2 regions of the Methylobacterium sp. BE186 genome follow, and region 2 is predicted to be linked to the other one. Evidence: riboswitches for the same ligand, from Rfam matches in the RefSeq annotation. Region 2 holds a riboswitch; the other holds the start of a gene.
The links. A riboswitch is a leader RNA that binds a small molecule or an ion and turns the genes downstream of it on or off. The one in region 2 is predicted to bind thiamine pyrophosphate.
Positions count from the first base shown of each region.

Region 1: linked by a shared signal. The riboswitch ahead of thiO (glycine oxidase ThiO) and the one ahead of thiC (phosphomethylpyrimidine synthase ThiC) in region 2 are both predicted to bind thiamine pyrophosphate.

Region 1 covers NZ_JAVDVV010000010.1:68,408-77,426, reverse strand. Annotated here, with positions in the region: gene J2X36_RS12920 (alpha-E domain-containing protein) at 1-471, shown strand, start outside; gene J2X36_RS12915 (transglutaminase family protein) at 501-1,328, shown strand; gene J2X36_RS12910 (peptidase) at 1,371-2,123, shown strand; gene J2X36_RS12905 (thiamine phosphate synthase) at 2,140-2,790, opposite strand; gene J2X36_RS12900 (thiazole synthase) at 2,787-3,593, opposite strand; gene thiS (sulfur carrier protein ThiS) at 3,597-3,809, opposite strand; gene thiO (glycine oxidase ThiO) at 3,806-5,011, opposite strand; TPP riboswitch at 5,092-5,221, opposite strand; gene J2X36_RS12885 (adenylate/guanylate cyclase domain-containing protein) at 5,249-6,517, opposite strand; gene rpoD (RNA polymerase sigma factor RpoD) at 6,733-8,727, opposite strand; gene dnaG (DNA primase) at 8,926-9,019, opposite strand, start outside.
Region 2 covers NZ_JAVDVV010000005.1:255,547-264,565, reverse strand. Annotated here, with positions in the region: gene J2X36_RS08380 (flagellin) at 1-1,120, opposite strand, end outside; gene J2X36_RS08375 (flagellar protein FlaG) at 1,257-1,622, opposite strand; gene thiC (phosphomethylpyrimidine synthase ThiC) at 2,126-4,018, opposite strand; TPP riboswitch at 4,090-4,198, opposite strand; gene J2X36_RS08365 (alpha/beta hydrolase) at 4,292-5,122, shown strand; gene J2X36_RS08360 (restriction endonuclease) at 5,195-5,569, shown strand; gene J2X36_RS08355 (acyltransferase family protein) at 5,681-6,769, shown strand; gene J2X36_RS08350 (glutamine amidotransferase-related protein) at 6,772-7,614, opposite strand; gene J2X36_RS08345 (transglycosylase domain-containing protein) at 7,875-9,019, shown strand, end outside.

The DNA.
Region 1 (9,019 bases), on a different contig from region 2:
GCCTACTGGTTCACCCGCCTCGGCACCGGCCTGGAGCGCGCCGACAACACCGCCCGCATCCTCGACGTGAAGTACCAGATCCTGCTGCCCGCCCACGAGAAGGTCGGCGGCAGCCTCGACTATTTCCAGTGGACCACGATCCTGCGCGAGGTTTCGGCCTTCAACGCCTATCACTGGGTCTACCGGGAGAGCATCAAGCCGCTGCTCGTGGCCGATCTCCTCATCCTCAACCGGCAGATGCCGCGCTCCTTCGCCAATTGCTACGGCATGATCGTGGAGCATCTCGATCTCATGGCCGATGCCTATGGGCGGCGCGGCGCCAGCCAGCGGCTCGCCGGCAACCTGCTGGCGCGCCTGGAGAGCGAGGACATCGACCGCATCTTCACCTCGGGCCTGCACGAGTTCGTCACCGTCTTCATCGGCGAGAACAACCGCGTCGGCGCAGCCATCACCGAGCAGTATCTGGTCTGACACCGGGCAACACGGGTAGAACGTTCCGCATGCGCATCCGCGTCGTCCACGAGACCATCTACAGCTACGAGCAACCGGCCCGCGGCCTGATCCAGGTCTTGCGGCTGACGCCCCGCGACCATGATGGGCAATACGTCCGCCGCTGGCGGATCGAGCCCTCGATCGACGGCCACCTGACCGAGCGGGAGGACGGGTTCGGCAACATCGTCCACTGGTTCTCGCCGGACGAGCCGGCCGACGCCCTGGTGATCCGCGTGACCGGGGAGGTCGATACCAACGAGACGCACGGCATCGTGCGCGGCGCCGTCGAGCGCCTTCCCGACCCGTTCTACCTGCGCGAGACGGACCTCACCGCGCCGAGCGACGAGATCCAGGATCTCGCCCGGCGCGCCGCGGGCGCGGGCGACCCGGCCGTGCTGCCCTGCCTGCACCGCGTTCTCGGCGCGGTCTGCGATGCGATGGCGTTCGAGGCCGGCCCGGCGAGCGCGAGCACCGATGCGGCGCGATCCTTCGCGGCCGGCAAGGGCGTCTGCCAGGATCTCGCCCACGTCTTCATCGCGGCGGCGCGGCACCTGGAGATCCCGACGCGCTACGTCTCCGGCTACTTCCGGCGCGACGACGGCGAGGTGGACCAGAAGGCGGGCCATGCCTGGGCGGAGGCCCTCGTCCCGGATCTCGGCTGGGTCGGCTTCGACCCCTCCAACGCCATCGGCACGACGGAGGGCTATATCCGGGTCGCCACCGGGCTCGACTATCTCGGTGCGGCCCCGATCCGGGGCAGCCGGACCGGCGGCGGCACCGAGACGCTGGACGTGCGCCTCCGAGTGGAGCAAGCACAGGCGGCAACCCAATCCTGATCCGGGCGGCGTCGCGGACGACGTTCAGGGAAGTACCAAGCCATGACCTACTGCGTCGGGGTCCTCGTGGAGCACGGGCTCGTGATGATCGCCGATACCCGCACCAATGCGGGGCTCGACGACATCTCCACCTATCGCAAGCTGCATCACTTCAACGTGCCGGGCGAGCGCGTGATGATGCTCGCCTCGGCCGGCAACCTGTCGGTGACGCAATCGGTGCTCAGCCTGCTCGCCGAGGGCGTGCCGGCGGATGAGGAGGGCGAGGGGCCGATGCGCTTCATCGAGGCGCCGACCATGTTCCAGGCCGCCCAGCTCGTCGGCCGCGCGATCCGGCATGTGCGCGCAATCGAGCGGGAGGGCTTCGCCGCCGCCAACCTCCGCTTCGAGGTCTCCTTCCTGTTCGGCGGCCAGATCGGCGCCGAGCCGATGCGGCTGTTCCTGATCTACTCGGCGGGCAATTTCATAGAGTGCAGCGGCGACGCGCCGTTCCTGCAGATCGGCGAGCACAAATACGGCAAGCCGATCCTCGACCGCGCCGTCACGTACGCGACGGACCTCTACGACGCGCTGAAGGTGAGCCTCGTCTCGATGGACTCGACCATGCGCTCGAATCTCGGCGTCGGCCTGCCGATCGACGTGGCGGTCGCGCGGCGCAACGCCCTCGACCTCGAGGTGAGCCACCGGATCGAGGCGGGCGAGCCCTACTTCCACGACCTGCGCGAGCGCTGGTCCGCAGCATTGCGGGCAGCCCACCGCGCGATCCCGAGGCCGCCCTACGGGCCGGCGGCGCGGTAGCGCCGGGGTCCGGTGATCAGCGGGCCGACACCGTCTCGGCCCGCGCTTCCCAGGATGCGATCAGGGTTCGCGCCTCGGCTGCCGGATCGTCGGAGCGCATCAGGCCGCCCATCACCGCGAGGCCGGCTGCGCCCGCGGCCCGACAGAGGGCCGCCTCGCGCGGCGTGACGCCGCCGAGCGCGAGCACCGGGACGCCGTGTCCCGCTGCGGCCGCGATTCCGGCGGGGCCGAGGGCGGGGCCGTAGCCCGGCTTGCTCGCGGTCTCGAAGACCGGGCTCAGCGTCGCGTAGTCGATCCCGGCCGCGGCGAGCCCTGCGATCTCCGCCGGAGCGTGGGCCGAGATTCCGACCAGGGCCTCGTCAGGCAGGAGGCGCCGGGCCGCCGCGACGTCCTCCGGTGTCGAGCCGCCGGGCAGGTGAACGCCATCCGCCCCGATCGCGGCCGCGAGCCGCGCGTCGCGGCCGATCACGAGGGTGCCGCCGGCGTGCCGGATGAGAGCGAGGAGATCCGAGGCGAGGCGCCGCCGCTCGGCCGGTTCGAGATCTCCGTCCCGCAGCCAGAACGAGCTTCCGCCGCCCGTGAGGATCCGGCCCACGGTCTCGACGAGGCTGCGCGTGTGGCCGTGCCGATCCGTGACGACGAGGAGCGGCGACGGCAGCTTTCTCACGAGCCGACGAGGCCGAGCTGCGGGCTCGACGGGTCGGCGCGGCCCCGCCGCGGGATGCGGCCGGCGAGATGGGCGAAGCGGCCGGCCTCGACGGCGTGGCGCATGGCGCGGGCCATCCGGACCGGATCGTCGGCCTTGGCCACTGCCGTGTTGATGAGGCAGGCCGAGGCTCCGAGCTCCATCGCGACCACCGCGTCGGACGCCGTGCCGATGCCGGCATCGACGATGACGGGCACGCTGGCGCGGCGGCAGATGAGTTCGATATTGGCTGGGTTCGCCACGCCCATGCCGGAGCCGATCAGCGAGCCCATGGGCATCACGGCGGCGCAGCCGATATCCTGCAGGCGCTGGCAGACGACCGGATCGTCGTTGCAATAGGGCAGCACGACGTAGCCGTCGTCGACGAGGTGGCGGCAGGCTTCGATCAGCTCCGCGACGTCCGGGTAGAGGGTCTCGCGGTCGCCGATGACCTCGACCTTGATCCAGTTCGTGTCGAGGGCCTCGCGGGCGAGCTCCGCCGTCATGATCGCGTCGCGCGCCGTCTCGCAACCCGCTGTGTTCGGCAGGAAGCGGTAATCCTTGAGGATGCGAACGGTATCGGACCCGTGGCCCTGGAGGGAGACGCGGCGGATCGAGGCCGTGACGATCTCGGCGCCCGAGGCGGCCACCGCCTCGCGCATGATCGCCTGGGTCGGATACCCCGCCGTGCCGATGAGGAGGCGCGAGCCGAGGCTCACGCCCGCGATGACGAGCCTGTCCTCCTCGGACGGGCGCAGCGGCGTCACGGTGTCGGATGGTGTCATGTGTCAGCCTCCCTGCATGGCGCGCACGATCTCGACGCGGTCGCCCTCCCGGATGGGCGTCTCCGCCCAGTCCTTGCGGCGCACGACGCGGCCGTTCAGCGCGATGGCGATGCCCTGCGGGCTCTCGATGCCGGTCTCCTCGGCCTCGAAGCGGAACAGGGCCTCGATGTCGGCGGCCTCGCTCTCGCGGGGCTGTCCGTTGACGGTGAGCTTCATGCTGTCGCCCTGATGCCCTGGCTGTCCCGGAACCGGCCGAGGCCGAAGGCCCGCGCGTAATCGGGCAACGCGCCGTCGAGCACGAGCGCCGTCACGGCGTCGGCGGTGGCCGGGTTCAGGAGATAGCCGTTGCGATGATGGCCCGTCGCCGCGACGAGGCCCGGCGCCAGCACGTCGATGATCGGGGCGTCGTCGTCCGAGGTCGGCCGGTAGCCGCTCCAGACCGCCTCGACCTCCATCTCCTCGACCCCCGGCAGCACCCGGCGCGCGCCCTCGAGCAGCGCGTAGAGGCCGCCCGCCGTGACGCCGGCGCGGAAGCCGCAATCCTCCACCGTCGCGCCGACGATGAGATGTCCGTCGCTCTTGGGCGCAAGGTGCACCTGCTCGGTCCAGACCATCCCGGAGAGCGTACCCGTGCGCCGCGTGGTGCGCAGCGCGAGCGACTGCCCCTTGAGGGGGCGCACCGGCAGCGCCAGTGCCTCCGGCAGCAGGCCGCCCTCGCCGCTCCAGGCTCCGGTCGCCAGGATCACGGTCTCGGCCGTGATCCACCCCGCCTCCGTGCGGGCGCCGACGACGCGGCCGCCCGCCCAGTCGAGGGCGGTCACGGGCATCCCCTCGCCTATCGTGACGCCCGCGCGCGCACAGGCCGCGGCGAGGGCCGCCATCACGAGCCTCGGGTCGACCTGATGGTCGAGGGGGCAGGCGATGCCCGCCGTCACGGTCGGGCGCAGCATCGGCTCGCGGCGACGCACCTCCGCACCGCTCAGCCACTCGGCGGCGACGCCCGAGCGGCGCTGCAGGTCGTAGCGGAAGCGCAGGCGCTCCACCTCGTCCCGGCCGATGGCGACGACGAGCGTGCCGTCCTGCCGGTAGTCGATCTCCAGGCCGGAGGCCGCCTGCAGCGCGTCGCGGAAGTGCGGCCAGCGGCGCAGGCTCTCGAGGGCGAGCGGCAGCAGCGCGTCCGAGCCGGGCTCGTGCTCGGCGGCGGGCGCCAGCATGCCGGTCGCGGCGAGGCTCGCCCCGGCGCCGAGGGTTTCGCGCTCCAGCACGGTGACCGAGCGGCCGGCCTCGGCGAGGCGCCAAGCGATCGAGAGGCCGATGAGGCCGCCGCCGACGACGAGGATGTCGGCGCGCGCGGGCAGGCCGGCGGACGCCGCAGGCCCCTGCCCGGCTCGGCGCAGTCCGATGGGTGAGATCGGCACGGATGCCAAGGATTCCCCTCCGCGATGGCCCGCAGAGATTGGTGTCCTTCAGCTTCTCTCGGAAGCAACCGGGCCCTTGTCGGAAACCCGCGGTCCAATCCCTACGCCGGTATGAGCCGGATCAGGTTCGAAGGATTTCCGCGCCGCCGTCCTCGCGAGGACGGCCCATCGGTTTCTCAGCCCCTTGCCGGGGATCTCCCTGGAACACCTGAGATTTGGACGCTCGGCCGCCCCGGGTCAAGCCCGCTTCAGGCAGGCGGCGGGCTTGGCGGCGGGGCGGAAGACCGCCATCGGCTCGGGGAAGCCGTCCAGGCTGTGGATGCCGAGGGGCTCCGGATCGCCCCACAGGAAGTCGACGAAGGGCTTCGACATGAGGAGCGGCTCGCCGAGCGTCCGGTTGAGCCGGGCGAGCCGGCTCGCGAGGTTCACGTCGCGGCCGATCACCGTGAAGTCGAGGCGCGCGCCGGAGCCGACATTGCCGTAGGCGGCCTCGCCGTGATGGAGCGCGATCCCCGCGGCCACCGGATTCGCGAAGCGGCCGAGCCCGTTCGCCTCGTCGAGGGCCGCGAGCGCGGCCTGCGCCGCGGTCAGCGCGCCCTGGGCGGCGCCGCCGAGGTCGTCGCCCGGCTCGCGGAAGATCGCGAGCAGCCCGTCGCCCAGATATTTCAGGATCTCGCCGCCCTCCCGCTCGATCGCGGGCACGAGGCAGTCGAAGAAGATGTTGAGGAGGTCGACCGCCTCCTCGGGCGTCATCTCGGCGGAGATCTGCGTGTAGTCGCGCATGTCGGCGAACAGGATCGCGGAGCGGATGCGCTGGACGTGACCGCGGCGGATGGCGCCCGAGAGGATCGCCCGGTGCGGCTCGTCGCCCACGTAGATCCGCAGCACGTGGTCGAGCTGCTTGTTGACGAGGCGCATCTCCATCACGGCGGCGAGCGTCGGCATCACGAAGCGCAGGATCGCGATGTGGTCGTCGCGGAACCCCTCCACGGAGCGGGTCGCGAAGGTGATGCCGTTGCGGGCCCCGTTCGTGAAGATGAGCGGCGCCACGAGATAGTGGCGGTAGCCCGCCGCCTTCAGCTCGGGGATGATCGAGTAGGCGTCGTCCGCGGTCTCCGCGAGGTCGAGGATGAGCCAGTCGCCGGTCTCATGGACGGTGTAGAAGGGGCTCGCCCGGTACGCCTTGTCCGAGGCCTCCCCGTGCGGGAACAGGCGCACGGTCGCGCCCTCCTCGCGGCTCCAGGTGCGGCCGACGCCGGCATATTCCGAGTGCAGCGTGTCGATGGCGGTGCTCGCCCGGTCGACGGGCACGTCGAGCGCGTTCAGGCGCTCGGCGAGGCCGGCGAGGAGATCGTCGGCGGCGAGCGTCCGTGTCCCCTCGCTGAGCAGCCAGTCGCGCAGGCCGACGCAATCCTGGAGATGGCCGAACGGCACGCCCTCGGCCTCCGAGCCATCGGCTTCGGCGGTCGGCGAGGACGGCGACTTTCGGGAGCCAGAATCGAGCATACGGCCAAGGTGGTGGTGGGACGCGCGGGCGACAATGGCCGCGCAGGGATTCGCTCGCGGCGCACGGACATTACCGACGCGCGGCTGAAACCAGAAATAGAATCGGGAAAGCAGAATTCCGGCTTCCGAGATCGGACCCGCCGATGCCCGGAAGGCGGCAGATCTCGGGTGGCCCCGAGATCTGCTGGAGAGGAGCGCCGCGTCGCGGTCTCCGCTCAGTTGTCGAGGAAGCTCCTGAGCTTCCGGCTCCGGCTCGGGTGCTTGAGCTTGCGCAGGGCCTTCGCCTCGATCTGGCGGATGCGCTCGCGGGTCACCGAGAATTGCTGGCCGACCTCCTCGAGGGTGTGATCGGTGTTCATGCCGATGCCGAAGCGCATGCGCAGCACCCGCTCTTCGCGCGGCGTTAGGGAGGCGAGGACGCGCGTCGTGGTCTCGCGCAGGTTCGACTGGATCGCCGCGTCGATCGGCAGGACGACGTTCTTGTCCTCGATGAAGTCGCCGAGGTGGCTGTCCTCCTCGTCGCCGATCGGAGTTTCGAGGGAGATCGGCTCCTTGGCGATCTTGAGGACCTTGCGGACCTTCTCCAGCGGCATCGCCAGCTTCTCGGCCAGCTCCTCCGGGGTCGGCTCGCGGCCGATCTCGTGCAGCATCTGGCGCGAGGTGCGGACGATCTTGTTGATCGTCTCGATCATGTGCACCGGGATGCGGATGGTGCGGGCCTGATCGGCGATCGAACGGGTGATCGCCTGCCGGATCCACCACGTGGCGTAGGTCGAGAACTTGTAGCCGCGGCGGTACTCGAACTTGTCGACCGCCTTCATCAGGCCGATGTTGCCCTCCTGGATCAGGTCCAGGAACTGCAGGCCGCGGTTGGTGTACTTCTTGGCGATCGAGATCACGAGGCGGAGGTTGGCCTCGATCATCTCCTTCTTGGCCTGACGGGCTTCGCGCTCGCCCTTCTGGACCATGTTGACGATCTTGCGGTACTCGCCGATCTCCAGCCCTGTCTCCGAGGCCAGCGTCAGGATCTGCTCGCGCAGGTCCCCGACCTGCCGCCCGCCCTTCTCGACGAGGTTCTTCCAGCCCTTGCCGCCGAGCGTGCCGACCCGCTCCATCCAGTTCGGGTCGAGCTCCCAACCCTGGTAGTGGCGCAGGAACTCGTCGCGGGCGACGCCGTGGCTCTCGGCGTAGCGCATCAGCCGCCCCTCGTGGGAGATGAGGCGCTTGTTGATGTCGTAGAGCTGCTCGACGAGCGCCTCGATGCGGTTGTTGTTGAGCGAGAGCGACTTCACGTCCGCGACGACGACGTCCTTCAGCTCGGAGAGCTTCGATCCCTGGGAGGCCGTCGAGCCCTCGCCGGACGCCTTCCGGGCGGCCTGCTCGTTCTGGAGCTTGCGAAGCTTGCGGTAATTGTCGGCGATCGCGTCGAACGTCTCGAGGACGCGCGGCTTGATCTCGGCCTCCATCGCGGCGAGCGAGACGTTGTTCTCCATGTCGTCTTCGTCGTCGCCGCCCTCGGGCGCCGCGGCCGGCTCGCTCTCCTCGCTCTCCTCGCCCTCGGCGATCTGGGGCGCGTTCTTCCCGTCGGGACCCGCGTAGGTCGCCTCGAGATCGATGATGTCGCGCAGCAGAACCTTTCCGTCGACGAGCTCGTCGCGCCAGATGATGATCGCCTGGAACGTGAGCGGGCTCTCGCAGAGGCCCGCGATCATCGCTTCGCGGCCGGCCTCGATGCGCTTGGCGATCGCGATCTCGCCCTCGCGGGAGAGGAGCTCGACCGAGCCCATCTCGCGCAGGTACATGCGGACGGGATCGTCCGTGCGGTCGGTCGGCTCCTTGGTGGTCTCCGAGCGCACGGCGACGGCGCGCGCAGGCGAGACCTCGGCCACTTCCGTGCCCTCGGCGCCCTCCTCGTCCTCGGCGGCCTCGCCGTTGGCGGGCCGCTCTGTCGCCGCCTCGTCGGTCTCCTCCGCCTCGACGACGTTGATGCCCATCTCCGAGAGCTGGGCGAGCACGTCCTCGATCTGGTCGGGATCCGACTGACCGTCCGGCAGGACCTCGTTGACTTCCTCGTAGGTGACGTAGCCGCGCTTCTTCGCGAGCTTCACCATCCGCTTTACCGAGGCATCCGTCAGGTCGAGGAGCGGCCCGTCGGTCTGTTCCGCCGGAGCGGCGTCCGTCTCGTCCCGTTCAGTTGCCTTCGTCGCCATGATCAGCCTATTGTTTTCGTGGCGGTGCGATGCGGGAGCTTTCGGGCCGCTCCGCGCCATCGACGCCGCAATGCGCGTGAACCGCGACCGGTTCGCGACCCGGCCGCTTCGATCCTCAATCCGGTATGCAAGCAAGACGCTTGACCGATTGTTAACTATGCGGCGGCGGAGCGTCGCTCCGACGCCTTTGCACCAGCTTTACGGCGCGGTCGAGTCGGTCGTCTCCGGCACATCCGTCTCGGCCTCCGCTCCGGCCACCACGGCCAAGCGTGCCTTGACATCGCAGAGCCAC
Region 2 (9,019 bases):
TGGAGCCGAAGGTCGAGGCCAGCGAGCGCAGCGAGGTCAGCGCGTTCGTCAGCGTGTCCTTGGCCGTCGTGAGCGACGTGTCGTCCTGGATGTTGAACGACCCGGCCGGACCGCCCGTGCCGTTGGCGGCCTGGCCGATGCCGAGCGAGGCGGAGCTCAGGGTAGTGCCCTGCACGCTGAGCGAAGACTGGGCGCTGCCGGTCTTCTCGTTGAACACCACCGACAGCGTGTCGCCGCCGAGCAGGTTCTTGCCGTTGTAGCCCGAATCCCGGGCGAGTTGGTCGAGCTGCGTCGTCAGGTCATTGAACTGCTTGACGAGGTTCGAACGGACCGTGGAGTTACCGGAGGCGGTGACGCCGGTCGTGTAGTCCGTCGTCGCAAGCCCGAGCTTGCCGTTGAGCGTGCCCAGCTTCGAGTCGGTCGTGGCGGTCGCCGCGTCCGTGCCCGAGCCGAGGCCGACCTTCAGGGTGTTCGAGCCCGTGCCGGTCACCGTCAGCTTGCCGCTGTCGTCGACGCTGGCGGTCGCGATACCGGACGAGTTCACCGCGTTCACGAGATCCTGCACCGTCTGCGTAGCGGAGAAGGTCGTCGTGAAGGTGGTCGAGCCGGCGTTGATCGTCAGCGCCAGCGTGTTGTTGGTCGAGGTGTCGATGCCGATGTCGCCCGACGAGGTCGAGGTCGCCTGATCGGCCGTGGTATCGGCGCCGCCGAGCTTCTTGTTGAGCGTGACGTCCTTCAGGCCCTTGTTGGTGGCGACCGCTTCCGCGGCGATCGAGAGGGCGGTGCCGGTCTTGGTCGGGCGGTTGGCGGCGGCGTCGTTCTGGGCCTGCGTGATCGTCGACTGGAGCGACTGCACGAGCTTGGTGATGCCGTCGATGCCCTTGGAGGCGGCCTGGATCGTCTGGACGCCGTTCGAGATGCCGTCGAGCAGGCCCGAGAGCGCGCTCGAGCGGTCGTTCAGCGAGGCGGCGGTGAAGAAGTTGATCGGGTTGTCGAGGGCGCTCGCGACCTTCTTGCCGGTCGAGAGATGGTTCTGCGTCGTCGCCTGAAGCGAAGCCGTGTCCTGAAGGGACAGAAGGCTCGAACGGACGGACGAGTTGAGAGAGATACCAGCGGACATGATGGATGCTTCCTGTGCAGTTCTGTCCTCCGTCATGGAGAACATCGTCGTTGTGGACCGGGGCCTCTTGCGGCCGCGTTAAGTGAGACAGTTAAATTTGTACGATCGCCGACTTTTCTGGTCGGCATGAGCCGGATCAGGCCCGCCGCTCCACCGCGGCGCCGGGCTTCTGCGCCGCCGCCTCGCTCGCCTCCCGGGCATAGACCCGGGCGCGCAGGACGACCTCGTCGGGGATCTGGATGACGACGTCGCCGCTCGCGGGGTCGACCACTTGGTAGACCAGCGTCTGGCTCTCGGCGTCGCGGGTGTAGGCGCCGCTCCGCGCGTTCTGCTGCGCCGTCTCGGCCGCATTGCGCGTCTCGGCCGCCTCGCCGATCGAGAGGGAGACCGCGGGCGCGAGCGCCGCCTGCGCCTGCGGGCGCGCGTCCTGACGCTGCGGGGTCGACGGGACCGAGGCTGCCGGGGCGACCGGCGGGGATGTTGCGACGGCTCTGATGTCCATGGCCCTGCTCCTGTTGGAAGCAAACGAGCCCCATCAAGTCGCGAACACCGTTAGCACGCTGTAAAATTCGGGCCGCGCCCCGTGCGGACCTCGAAAAAGCGTTAAAAGATCGTGAGCACGAACGACGAAATGACGAAAAAATCACGGGGCCGAAAGAAATGAATTTCATCTTTTGGCAACAGAACGTTCGGGCCCCCTAGAATTTCTTGATCGGAAAAGCGTCTATCGCGCGCCGCGTCGTGCCCCGCGAAGCAATGATCGCGATCTACGCGCCCGTGATCGGCGGAAGATCGCATGCGATCACGGGCTGACCTTTCCGGACGGGGCCTGACAGGCCCCGGCGGCGCGCTTCGACGTGCGGGCCGGACGACACATCTTCTGATTTCAAAGGCGCGGCTGCTCACGTTCCGGTGGAGGTTCCGGCCCGGAACGAGAACGGCCGGCCGGGAGCCCGTGAGCGCCCGACCGGCCGATGATCGCGGTATTCGTCCGATCGCGGAAGGCTATTCGGCGGCGTCGACGTAGAGCTTGCCGCCCTCCGCCAGGAATTCCGCCGACTTCGCCCGCATTCCGGCCTCCCGCTCGGCGCTCGACATCACGGGCGCGGTGTGGATGACCTCGCCCGCTTCCTCCATCGCCAGAACCTCGGCGCGAAGATCCTGGGTGATCTTCATGGAGCAGAATTTCGGCCCGCACATCGAGCAGAAATGCGCGACCTTGTGGGCATCCTTCGGCAGGGTCTCGTCGTGGTAGCTGCGCGCCGTATCGGGATCGAGGGAGAGGTTGAACTGGTCCTCCCAACGGAAGTCGAACCGGGCGCGCGACAGGGCGTCGTCGCGCAGCTGCGCCGCAGGGTGCCCCTTCGCCAGATCGGCCGCATGGGCCGCGATCTTGTAGGTGATGACGCCGACCTTGACGTCGTCGCGGTTCGGCAGTCCCAGATGCTCCTTCGGCGTGACGTAGCAAAGCATCGCCGTGCCGAACCAGCCGATCATCGCGGCGCCGATGCCCGACGTGATGTGATCGTAGCCCGGCGCGACATCGGTCGTCAGCGGTCCGAGCGTATAGAACGGCGCCTCACCGCACTCGCGCAGCTGTTTGTCCATGTTGACCTTGATCTTGTGCATCGGCACGTGGCCGGGGCCCTCGATCATGACTTGGCAACCCTTGTCCCAGGCGATCTTCGTCAGTTCGCCCAGCGTCTCGAGTTCCGCGAACTGCGCCGCATCGTTGGCGTCCGCGATCGAGCCCGGCCGCAGCCCGTCGCCGAGCGAGAACGAGACGTCGTAGGCCCGCATGATGTCGCAGATCTCGTCGAACCGCTCGTAGAGGAACGATTCCCGGTGCCCGGCCAGGCACCACCGCGCCATGATCGAGCCGCCGCGAGAGACGATGCCGGTGACGCGCCGGGCCGTCAGCGGCACGTGCGCGAGACGCACGCCCGCATGGATCGTGAAGTAATCGATGCCCTGCTCGGCCTGCTCGATGAGGGTGTCCTTGAACACCTCCCAGTCGAGCTTCAGAGGATCGCCGCCGACCTTCTCCAGCGCCTGGTAGATCGGCACCGTGCCGATCGGAACGGGAGAATTGCGGACGATCCACGAGCGGATGTTGTGGATGTTTCGGCCCGTCGACAGGTCCATCACCGTGTCGGCGCCCCAGCGCGTCGCCCAGACGAGCTTCTCGACTTCCTCCGCCGCCGACGAGGTGACGGCCGAGTTGCCGATATTGGCGTTGATCTTGACGAGGAAGTTCCGGCCGATCGCCATCGGCTCGAGCTCGGTGTGGTTGATGTTGGCCGGGATGATGGCCCGCCCGAGCGCCACCTCGTCCCGCACGAATTCCGGGGTGATGAAGGGCGGCAGCGCCGCGCCGAAGCTCTCGCCGTCGGCGAGCTTGGCCTCGGCCTGCTCCAGCATCGCCGCGCGGCAGAGGTTCTCGCGATGGGCGACGTAGATCATCTCCTCGGTGATGAGGCCGGCCTTCGCGAACTCGTACTGCGTCACCCTCTGGCCCGGCCCGGCCCGGCGCACGACGCGCTCGGCGGGGCAGGGGGCCACGAGCTTGTCCTCGCCGACGAAGCCGTTGTCCTCCGGCTTGACGGCGCGCGGCTCGACGGACGCGTAGCCGCGCTGGGCGATCCAGGGCTCGCGCACGCCCGGCAGGCCGGCATTGAGGTCGATGCGCGCATCCGTTTCCGTGTAGGGACCCGACGCGTCGTAGACGCGCACCGGCGCCTCGGTGGGCTCGCTCAGCACGATCTCGCGGTAGGGCACGCGGATGTCGTCGCGGCCGGCGACGGTGGCGTACACCTTGCGCGAGCCGGTGATCGGACCGGTCGTCACGGTCTCGGGGCTGCCCTTCGGGAGGTCTTGGGGTCGGACGGGTGCGTTCATCGTGGATCTCTCCTGGCGTTGGAGCGATCCGAACTCGTCACAGGTCAGAATGGGCGCGGCCGCCGAGTCGTCTGGCCGCGAGTTCCCGTCCCTCCGCCGGTATGAGCCGGATCAGGTTCAAGGGTCAGGACGGAGCGCCCAATCTCAGCCCCCTGTCTCGGGGCTCCCCTCGGAACGGTTCAAATCTCGACGCCGCGCCCCGCTTTGTCAATGCGCGCATCGGTCTCCTTGCGGCGAGGGCGAGCGTAGCGTCACCTCCCGGTAGCGGACCGCATGCGCATCGTCAGCCTCCTTTTCCTCTCGGCGACCGCCCTCTATGTCGGCGCCGTCGGCCTTCTCGCCGCCTTCCAGCGGTCGCTCATCTATCCCGGCGCGTCGCTCCCGGGCGCTCCGATCGCGGCGGATCCGCCGGAAGGCGTGCAGAGCTTCGGCCTGCGAACCGGGGACGGCGAGACCCTGCGCGCCCTCTGGCGCCCGCCCGAGCCGGGCTGCGGCGTCGTCCTCACCTTCCACGGCAACGGCTCGCGGCCGGAGCCGCACGCCGCGCGCTTCACGGCCGGTCCGTGGGCGGCGAGCGGCTGGGGCGTGCTCGCCATCGCCTATCGCGGCTACCCGGGATCGACGGGAAGCCCGAGCGAGGACGGGCTCCTCGCCGACGGCGAGGCGGCCTACCGCGAGGTCGCCCGGCGCGCGCCGGGCGCCCCGATCCTGCTGCACGGTCACTCGCTGGGCACGGGCGTCGCGGCCGCCCTCGCGCGCGGGCATGCGGCCCTCGGCCTCTATCTCGAGGCGCCGTTCGACTCGATGGCCGCCATGGTGCGCCTGCGCTTCCCGCTGGCGCCGCCCGGCCTCCTGCTCGACACCTACCGAAGCGACGAGCGGCTCGCCGGCGCGACGATCCCGGTCCTAATCGTCCACGGCCTGTCCGACCCGGTGATCCCGGCGAGCTTCGGCCGAAGGCTCGCGGAGGCGGTCGGGCAAGCGGCCCATTTCGAGGCGGTGCCGGGCGACCACGTCTCGATCCTCGGCACGTCGGACGGGAAGGCCGAGGCGTTCTTCCGCGGGCGGATCGAGGCGCGGTGCCTGCCGAGCACGGCGGAGTGACGCGCCGCCTCCCGATGCCGGTCCGCCGCCTCATATGACGGGTTTGGCAGGGCGTATCGCGAGGGGAGGGGCATGGTCGGACGGCGGGCTCGGCGCTGGCGGGAGGACGACCCCGCGACCCAGGACAACCCTCGCTCGGAGCCCGTGATCTGCCCGCTCTGCGAACGCCCGATTCCGGCGCGGGCCCGGTCGAGCCTCCACCATCTGACGCCCAAGCTGAAGGGTGGTACCCACAAGGGGACGGTGCGCCTGCATCAGATCTGCCACTCAGCCATCCACGCCCGCTACAGCGAGGCCGAGATCGCGCGGCGCCTGTCCGCCGTGGAGGCCCTTCGCGAGGACCCGGAGATCGAGCGCTTCGTCGCCTGGGTGCGGACGAAGCCCGACGATTTTCACGCCGCCACCCGCATGACGCGCGATCGCCGCGGCGCGAAGCGCGACCGCTGAGGGGATTTAACGCCGCGTTTCGCATGTCGCCGGGACGCTCGGCCGCGTAGGGCCACCCGTTAAGACTGCGCGCGGAGGCTCCGGGGCCGTAGCAAGCGGCGGAGCGTCGTCATGGCGGTGGAGGGTTCGGCACCGGGGCGGCCCGACGAGGCGATGCGCCTCGCCTGGGTCGACGTCGCCAAAGGGCTCTGCATCATCCTCGTAGTGATGATGCACTCGACGCTGGGAACCGGCGAGGCGATGGGTGAGGAGGGATTCATGCATCCCGTCGTCGCCTTCGCCAAGCCCTTCCGGATCCCCGATTTCTTCCTGCTGTCCGGGCTGTTCCTCGGCCGCGTGATCGACCGGGACTGGCGCCTCTTCTCCGATCGCAGAGTGGTGCACTTCGCCTATTTCTACGGGCTCTGGGTCCTCATCCAGTCGGCCGCCAAATACGCCCAGATCGTCGACGGGGCCGGCCCAACGGCGTTCCTCGCCCATCTCGCACGGGCGCTGGTCGAGCCCTACTCGACGCTCTGGTTCATCTACCTCCTGGCGGTCTTCTCGGTGGTCACGAAGCTCCTGCGCGGGGTGCCCCCGGCCGTGCTCCTCGGGCTCGCCGCGCTCCTGCAGATCGTGCCGGTCGCGACCTCGTCCTACCTCCTCGAGGAGTTCTGCGCGCGCTACGTCTACTTCCTCGGCGGATATCTGTTCGCCTCGCGCATCTTCGCCTTCGCCGACACCGTGCGCGCGCATCCCACCCTGGCGCTCGCGGGCCTCGGTCTCTGGGCCGGAATCGAGGGCTGGCTCGCCTTCGCGCCCTCGCCGCTGCCGGGCTTCCCCACCCTCGCGAGCCTGCCGCTCGTCAGCCTCCTCCTCGGAGGAGCGGGCGCGCTCGCCATCGTGGCAGTGGCCGCGCTGCTCACCCGCGCCGGGGGAATCGTCGCGGCTGCCCTCCGGATGTGCGGTCGCCGTTCGATCGTGATCTATCTCGCCTTCTTCCTGCCGATGGCGGCGACCCGGACCCTCCTGGTCAGAACGGGCATCGTCGCCGACGTCGGTCTCGCGAGCCTCCTCGTCACCGCGGTCGCCGTGGTGCTGCCGCTCGGCTTCGAGCGCGCGATCCGGAATACGCCCCTCGCGATCCTGTTCCGCAGGCCGGGCCCGCTGCACATCGCCCCCGAACCGAAGGGCTCGGTCGGCGTGTTTCGGGCTGCCTGACCTCAGCGCCGGGTGCGGGGTCGGACGAGCCGATCGAGGAAATTCGCGATCTCACGACGCCGGTTCGACGCCTCGAGCACCTCCGCTCCGATACCGTGGCGCCACGCGAGATCCGTCCGCTCGCGCGGTGCGGCGTGCAGCGCCTCGAGATCGGCCGCGTAGGCCTCGACCTCCGCGCTCGTCCGGCAGAAGCCCGCCTCGACGACCTCGGCGGCCTGCAGGCGCAGCATCGCGCCGAGCTCGTGCTCGGGATGGTACTGCGTGCCCCAGAACACGCCTGTACCCGCACGGATCTCGATCGCCTGCACATCCAGGCGGCCGTTCCCGGCCAGCACCTCGGCCCCGGGCGGCGGCACGATCACGGCGTCGAGATGCATGGCCGGCGCCTCGTAGGAGGCGGGGCGGCCATCGAGCAGCGGGTGCCCGCGCCCGCCCCGGCTGGGTACGAGGCCCCGGGCGAAACCGTATTCGGGGCCGCGCGGATTGCGTCCCGCGTCACCGCCCGCCACGGCAGCGGCAACCTGAACGCCCCAGCAGGAACCGAAGACCGGAAGCCCGGCGTCGAGCGCCGCGCGCATCAGGTCGAGTTGCCGCCGCACCGCCGGGCGATCCTCCGTCACGTGCAGCGCCGAGCCCGTCAGGACCAGGGCGTCGAATCCTGCGAGATCGGCACCCGCCGGCAGCGCCGCATCGACGTCGGCCGGACTGATCAGGGTGCAGGAGACGTCCGTTGCGAGCGCCTTCAGGAGCGCGGCGTAAGCCTGCGCCGAGGTTCGCCCCGTCGCGCGGAGATGCTCCTCCCGGGCATCGCGGACATTTCCGTCCGCGACGAGACAGTGCAGCATCCGTTCCAATCCGATCCCATTCGAGAGGGTGCCCGGAAACGGGCCTGCGGGAACGGGGTACCTTGCGTACCGTTCCGGACCGATCCAGGAGACCCGTCGCCGCACGCCCCGGCCTCTCACGGTTAACGAACCCCGAATTCGACAGGTTAAGGGGGCTTAAACCCGCCGTATTTAGCGTGCGAACCGGGGCCGACCGGGCCGATGCTGCGCGGGGTGCAGCGTCGTCGCCCGATGCCGGGCCAGGACATCGACGGAACCCAATGACGAGAGGACGCGGACGGACGGGCCGGGACGAGCCGAACTTCGACGTGCCGGAAGGGCGCGTCGCGAGCCCGGGCGCCCTCGACCTCCGCCTCTCGCGCGACGATCGGGCGGGAGGCGGCGTGGCGGCAAAGCGAGGAGCGAGCGGGCAGGGGCAGCGCGGGCGCGCGGCTCCCGCGGGGCGACGCCCGGCGGCCCAGCCGCGCAAGGCCGCCAAGCGCCGGGGATCGTTCCTCGGTCGGCTCGCCTATGCCGGTATCGTGCTCGGCCTCTGGGCCGTCATCGGCGTGGCGGGGCTCGTCGCCTATCACGCCTCGCAATTGCCGCCGATCGACCAGCTGGCCGTTCCGAAGCGGCCGCCGAACATCGCGATCCTGGCAAGCGACGGCTCCCTTCTCGCCAATCGCGGCGAGACGGGGGGACGCGTCGTGAGCATCAAGGAACTGCCGCCCTATCTCCCCCGCGCCTTCGTCGCCATCGAGGATCGGCGGTTCTACAGCCATCTCGGCGTCGACCCGGTCGGCATCGCCCGCGCCATCGGCCAGAATCTCACGCGCCGCGGCGTTGCGCAGGGCGGCTCGACCCTGACCCAGCAGCTCGCCAAGAACCTGTTCCTCACACCCGAGCGCTCGGCCTCGCGCAAGATCCAGGAAGCGATCCTGGCCCTGTGGCTGGAGCACAAGTACACCAAGGACGAGATCCTCGAACTCTACCTCAACCGGGTCTATTTCGGTGCTGGCGCCTACGGCGTCGAGGCGGCCGCGCAACGCTATTTCGGCAAGCCGGCCAAGAGCGTGAGCCTCGCGGAGGCCGCGATGCTCGGCGGCCTCGTCCAGGCGCCGTCGCGCCTCGCGCCGAACCGGAACCTGCCGGCGGCCCAGACCCGGGCCGCACAGGTTCTCGCCGCCATGCAGGATCTCGGCTTCGCCAAGCCGCAGGACGTGAAGGTCGCGCTCGCTCAACCGGCCCGGCCCGCGAGCAGCCGCGGCGGCGGCTCGGCCAACTACGTCGCCGACCTCGTGATGGACGTGCTCGACGATTACGTGCCCAAATTCGACTCCGACATCGTGGTGCAGACGACCGTCGACACCGGCCTCCAGGCCGCAGCGGAGAAGGCCCTAGTCGATGAGCTGAACGCCAAGGG